2 regions of the Paenibacillus sp. FSL R7-0189 genome follow, and region 2 is predicted to be linked to the other one. Evidence: predicted binding sites of a transcription regulator. Region 2 holds the regulator's gene; the other holds the start of a gene.

Region 1 (3,559 bases), 1.9 Mb from region 2:
GGCAGGTAATGATAAGGAATTAAATAATCCTACCAGTCCCATTGCTACCATAAATAACGTCCAGTTGTTACTAGCTGCCGGCAAGGTGAACAGTGCCAAAGCATTCATGGCGAGCGCTCCGACAATCAGCCGGTTAACGCCTACCTTATGATAGAGTGAGCCCCCGAGTAGTTGACCCACGATCCCACCAACCGATTGAATAAGAATCACCAGTCCAGCATCTGACATGCTGCGTCCAAGCTCATCAAATACATACATCGTAACGAGCGGCCACATCAGCGCACTACCTGTTGCGTTAATTAGGCTGGCAATTAGAAATATTTTCACTTCTTTTGGATATGCCTGTAAAAACTTCATAAGTAGTGTACATCCCCTGTTATATATGTGTCATTAATTCATCCAGTATCATCCCAAAACAGGGCTATGAGCAAGCATACACATTGACGTTTTATCGTGATAAAGTACGCATGAAATCTAGAGGATAAGACGCGCATATCGCATGAAATATCCCGTCTCCCTTGGGGTTCACGTCCGCAGTCCTCCCTAGTTCTAATATCTATTCTTATTTTAAAGCCGTGGCTGTCGTCCGTAAAGCAAACTAAACAAGAAGAAACTGATTCGCTTTTAGAAAGACGGGGTAATAGAGCCTAGAAACACTCCCCCTTCAAAATTCGCCGTGATCCGATTTCGTTCCCCCGAGCGCGGATATATCACGGCGGATTTTTTTGTGTCTACATAACAAAAAGCACCCCTAAAACATTAACGCCACCAATAAGGCAGACCTTGAATGTTCTATGGAGTGCTCTATAAGACGAGCTTAAGCGTGTTTTTTGACACTGCTGCCGGACATGTTATCTACGGATTGAATAGCCGTAGGTGCTTTACGCAAGTATGCCATCCAATAGGCAGCTGCGACAAATATTGCTCCACCCGTTAGATTGCCGAGCCAGACGGGAACAAAGTTAGTGAAGTATTGCCCCCATGAATAATAACCTTCAAAAATAGCTGCTGGAATTAGGAACATGTTAGCTACAACGTGCTGGAATCCGATCGCAACAAAGGCCATCGTTGGAAACCAAATACCAAGGATTTTGCCGCTGAAGTTATCTGCTCCATAGGAGAGCCATACGGCCAGCGCAACGAGCCAGTTACAGCCGATACCCGAAACAAATGCCGGAAAGAATTCTGCATCGATTTTATGACCAGCCATATCCACCAATTTTTCTAAATACACACCCTCTGAAGTTAAACCCACCACATGACCGAAGAAATAAGCTACAAATAATGCCCCTACCAGATTACTAATCGTAATGAGCAAAAGATTCTTCACAACTTCCCAGAAAGAAATCTTCTTAGCCATAAAAGCGAGCGGCACGGCCATCATATTCCCTGTCAGCAGTTCTCCACCTGCAAGGAGTACCATGATCAGCCCAACGGGGAAGACTGCGGCTCCGATAAAGTTAGCAATGGAACCCCATTCCTGTGGTGCGCCAGCAATGACGCGAATATCTAATAAAAACCCGAGCGCAATAAACGCTCCTCCCAAAAAGCCCAGAATAAGTACGGTACTTAGCGGATTATGAGCTTTTTTTATGCCGTTCTCTACAGTTACTTCGGCAATTTGCTGCGGTTTGCTATAAGCCATGGTTCCTATCCCCTTCATCTATTTACTTCAAATTTGTTCCTTTATGACCATTGTAGCGTGTCGTAAAACACATTAACGTGATAATTATCACTTTGAGAAAACTAAGTGAAAGTTTTCACTGACATGTCAAATTTACTGCGACCTGAGCACAAATAGAAGTTTGTGTATGACCGGCTAAGCCAGCATATCTTGTTTCGTTGGATTACATTTGAGCGTACGCAGCAGCTATCGGACACAGTTGTCCTTATATGCAGCAAGATCTCACTGTAGCTATACCTCACTGTAGTCATACCTCACTATCGGCATTCTATCGGACTCAGATGACTCTAATCGTAGCTTTTGAGCATATTCGGCCCACACCCGGACATCGGACTCAGTTGACCCTATTCGTAGCTTTCGAGCACATTTGGCTTGCTATCGGACTCCATAGTCGCTATTAGCACCAAAAACACACTAGTTGTTCCTCGTTCTATGTAATAGCTGCACTGGAGTCCGAAATCACTCTCAAAAGGTGATTAATTACCAAATAGCGGCTTCTGAGTCCGAAAAATTCTGAGGAGGGCGTTGATTCAGCACGATCGGACTCAGTTGACCCTATTCGTAGCTTTTGAGCACATTTGGCTCGCTATCGGACCCCATAGTCGCTATTGGGACGATCGGACTCAGTTGACCCTAATCGTAGCTTTTGAGCACATTTGACTCACTATCGGACCCCATAGTCGCTATTGCCACCAAAAACACACTAGTTGTACATCATTCTATGTAATAGCTGCACTGGAGTCCGAAATCACGCTCAAAAGGCGATTGTTTGCTAAATAGCTGCTTCTGAGTCCGAAAGCTTCTGCGGAGGGCGATGACTCAGCACGATCGGACTCAGTTGACCCTATTCGTAGCTTTTGAGCACATTTGACTCACTATCGGACCCCATAGTCGCTATTGGCACGAAAAACACACTAGTTGTTCCTCGTTCTATGTAATAGCTGCATTGGAGTCCGAAATCACACTCAAAAGGTGATTAATTACCAAATAGCGGCTTCTGAGTCCGAAAAATTCTGAGGTGGGTGATGACTCCGCACGATCGGACTCAGTTGACCTTATACGTAGCTTTTGAGCACATTTGACTCACTATCGGACCCCATAGTCGCTATTGCCACCAAAAACACACTAGTTGTACATCATTCTATGTAATAGCTGCACTGGAGTCCGAAATCACGCTCAAAAGGCGATTGTTTGCTAAATAGCTGCTTCTGAGTCCGAAAGCTTCTGCGGAGGGCGATGACTCAGCACGATCGGACTCAGTTGACCTTATACGTAGCTTTTCAGCACATTTGGCTCGCTATCGGACCTCATAGTCGCTATTAGCACGAAAAACACACTAGATGCACCTCATTCTATGTAATAGGTGCATTGGAGTCCGAAATCACACTCAAAAGGTGATTAATTGCTATATAGCGGCTTCTGAGTCCCAAAAATTCTGCGGAGGGTGATGACTCAGTACTATCGGACTCAGTTGACCTTATACGTAGCTTTTCAGCACATTTGGCTCGCTATCGGACATCGGACTCAAATCACCTTAACTGTAACTTTTGAGCACATTTGGCTTGCTACCATCACCGAAGCCATTGGATTGCATCTACCCAAGCAGCTAATCATTCTGCACCTAACAAAAAAAAGCAGCAATCCTCCTGTTACAGGAGAATCGCTGCTTTTCTAGCTTTATAAGGTTGTCTTTTTCGTCGATGAATCACTCAGAAACTATCGTTTCTTTTTAAACCGTTACAGCCTCTTTGCTTGGTACTGTTGTCGGCAGCGCTTGAAGACCTACTGTATTCAGGAAGTTCCAAGGTTTGTTGTAATGCGGTTGGAAGAAGAAATCGATAAAGGCTAGTTGGTCGATTGTCATTTGATTTTGAA
Region 2 (3,559 bases):
TGGATAAGTCCAAACCCCAGGAGCAGAATCAGAACTGACCCCAGGAGGATCCATTTTTTCCTTTTCTTCAAGGTACAGCTCCCTTTCTAGTAATATATCTTTTTTGATTATATAACACACCTGCGTGTTTATCCAAAATTTCATAATTTTCTAGCTTTCCCAGTCTTAAAAATGCACAAAAGGCCGCAACTTTTGCTAAAAGCAAAAAGTCGCAGCCTATTATTTATTCGTTATTCTCCAGACTTAACGCTTCAATAAACCTTCGAAGGCTTCTTGCGCTTTACGCCGGATAGCTTCCTCATCCAGGGTTAAGCATTGTCCATGCTTGATGACCTGTTTACCATTCACCCACACATGCTCAACATCCTTAGCGCTAGCAGAGTAAACTGCATGAGACAACAGATCTGTGTGTGGCAGCAAATGCGGCTGATCGATATCAATAGCAATGAAATCAGCTTTCATCCCTACAGCAAGTCTGCCTACATTATTTAAAAAGATGGACTGCGCGCCATATTCTGTAGCCATACGCAGAGCTTCTGGAGCAGGGACAGCCGTTGGATCACCGCTGACACCCTTATGAATGAGAGCTGCAAGCCGCATCTCTTCAAACATATCCAAGTTATTGTTACTTGCCGCGCCATCCGTGCCAAGAGACACCTTCACACCAGCTTTTAGAAGATCAGTAACCCGAGCCACTCCGCTAGCCAGCTTCAAATTACTGCCCGGATTATGAGATACACCCACATTATGGCGAGCCAAGATCTCAATCTCTTCATCATTTAAATGAACACCATGTGCAACTATCGAGGGACGTGTGAACATTCCAAGCTTCTCTAAGTGAGCTACAGGACGCAACCCGTAATCCGCCACATTTTGTTCCACTTCACGTTTCGTTTCGGACATATGCGTATGCATCGGTAAATCCAGATCATGCGCTGCCTGCACGAACTTAACCAGGAAGGCAGGAGGGCAAGTATAAGGGGCGTGTGGCGAGATCATAGTAGTAATTCTACCGTCAGCCTTTCCATGCCAGTTACGGGCAAAAGAAATCGCTTCCGCAAGCTTGTGATTCTGTACATCCTCTGGACATAACCCGATCACACCACGCATCAATACGGAACGGATACCTGATAACTCAGCTACCTCGGCTACTCGGTCCATATGATCATACATATCGAGGAAGGTCGTAGTTCCACCCTTCAGCATTTCCAATACAGATAAGGAGGTTCCCCAGTATACATCATCACCGGTGAACTTTTCCTCCATCGGCCACATTTTCTCCTGAAGCCACACTTGTAGCGCTAAATCATCTCCATATCCACGCAGCAAAGACATCGCCGCATGACCATGTGTGTTTACAAGTCCAGGCATGAACAGCAGACGGCTGCCATCAACCACTTGCACTCCAGCTTCCATCTGAGGCTCTTCTTTTCCTATGTAAGTGATTAAATCATCTTCAATAGTCATATATCCACTCAGAACCGGCTCATCCGTTCCCGGAGTCAGAAAATACCCGCCCTTAATTATCGTTTTATTGTTGTTCATGTTCGCTTTCTTCCTTTCCATCCCGCAAGTAATAAGCAAGACTTTGCAGATCAGTTGTAAAATCAGCTGCATGCACCCGGATATTCGGTGGTGTCTTCAGAATCACAGGGGCAAAGTTCAAAATCGCTTCAATCCCAGAAGAAATGAGGATATCTGCTACATTTTGAGCTTCTGAATCAGGTACGGTAATAATGGCAATGCGAATACCTTGCTCACGAATTGTGCTGCCTAGTTCATCCATCGGTTGCACAGTAAGGGAGTTGATCTTACGTCCAACCTTAGGAGCGTACGAATCAAATATAGCCGTGATTTTCATAGTATCTTTGAGATATGCATTGTAATTAGACAAGGCATGTCCGAGATTACCTGCTCCAACTAAAGCTACATTAAGCTGTTGATCCAGCTTCAGGATATGACGGATTTTCTCAATAAGATACGTTACATCATAGCCGATACCTTTTCTGCCGAAGTCACCAAAATATGCTAAATCCTTACGAATCTGTGCGGGATTAAGATCAAGCTTTTGCCCAAGTTCCTGAGAGGAAACTGTTAATATTTCGCGATTCTGGAGATCATTCAAAAAACGCAAGTACACAGGCAGTCTGCGAACAACGGCTTCTGATATTTTATCCGATTTCATATTTTCCCTCCTAAAAATAGTAATGTTCTTGTGAAAATCCATATTCAAACGTCTACCTCTCCTTATTAAGGACGGTACTGTAACACACCGCCCTTAAGGATAAGGAGGAGCTAAACTGAAGACGAGCGTTTTAAGAAGCGCCGCCATCCTCTAGCCATTCCGCTATGCGAGGGACCATTTGATCAGTAAGCATATGCTCCATTTTGGGACCAGGCAATGAATAAAGGAAATACTTCCCGTAATGAGATTCAATAACCCTCGTATCATAAACAATAACTATTCCGCGATCCTGCGCCGTGCGAACCAGTCTTCCGAATCCCTGCTTAAAACGAATAACCGCTTGAGGAACAGATAATTTCATGAACGGATTCTTCTTCTGGGCCTGCAATAACTCAGACTTCGCTTCCGCCAACGGGTGATTCGGCGGTTGAAACGGAAGTCTCACGATGGCCAGGCAAGTCAGTGCTTCACCTGGAATATCTACACCTTCCCAGAAGCTGCTCGTCCCCAGCAGAACGGATGCTGCACTGTCCTGAAAGCGGCGGATCAGCTTGCTCCGGCTGCCACCTTCCACGCCTTGACCAAGCACCGTAATCTCTTGTGAGGCTAAAGCCTCTTTAAGCGGATCATATACCTGACGCAGCATTTTATAAGAAGTAAACAGAACCAGCATCCGCCCACGTGTTGTTTTAGCAGCTTCCGATAATGACTGTACGAGTGTATCGACAAATCGAGCATCGCCCACACTCCCCTTCACACTAGGAAAATCACGCGGTATAACTAGCAGTGCCTGCTCGCGATACTTAAAGGGGGATGGAAGGAGTGAGGTCATTAGACGTCCCTCTTCCGCAGCTTCGTTAAGTCCGAGATTATCAATCATAAATTGAAAAGATTTATCTACAGACAGCGTCGCCGAGGTAAGCACGATGCTTTTTTTCTTATCGAAGAACAACTCTTTAAGCTGGCTGCTAACATCCACAGGGACGGCATACAGCTGTAGTGATTTGCTGCGGTAATTTCCATTTGCCTCCAGCCAATATACTACATTATCGTCATTCAGCCCCATAAAGAATCTTACTTGCTCACGGATGGAAGCCAAATCCTTAAATAAACCGCTAATATCAGTAACAAGACTGTCTGCTGAGGATTGGCTTTCCTGGTCACGCATCTCGTTAAGCATTTTATCACCCTTACGGATGATATCGCTTAACGTCAGATTCATAGTGTTCTCTAGCGCAACTAATTCATCCCAATCCTTCGGCTTACGGGCGGGAAGCAACCGCATAACCAGTTGTCCCGCTTCCCCCGCCCCTGCATCACTGCGTTCCGGCAAAAGGCTGAACAGCTTGTCGCTGAGTGCATCCCAGGTTTCTT

Evidence for each region. The regulator Rex, encoded in region 2, represses fermentation and respiration genes when NADH is low (regulators of the CRP and FNR family bind a similar motif). The targets are predictions, from matches to a motif close to TTGTGAAATATTTCACAA.
Region 1: a site for Rex is predicted at 1,749-1,766, ahead of MKY63_RS12205 (formate/nitrite transporter family protein). Genes of this name have one in related genera too.

The regions. Positions count from the first base shown of each region.
Region 1 is NZ_CP150223.1:2,827,074-2,830,632, reverse strand. Features, by position in the region: gene MKY63_RS12210 (MFS transporter) at 1-357, opposite strand, end outside; gene MKY63_RS12205 (formate/nitrite transporter family protein) at 818-1,645, opposite strand; gene MKY63_RS12200 (FAD-dependent oxidoreductase) at 3,414-3,559, opposite strand, start outside.
Region 2 is NZ_CP150223.1:4,768,849-4,772,407, reverse strand. Features, by position in the region: gene MKY63_RS20795 (DUF5590 domain-containing protein) at 1-71, opposite strand, end outside; gene MKY63_RS20790 (amidohydrolase) at 244-1,545, opposite strand; gene MKY63_RS20785 (redox-sensing transcriptional repressor Rex) at 1,532-2,185, opposite strand; gene dinG (ATP-dependent DNA helicase DinG) at 2,316-3,559, opposite strand, start outside.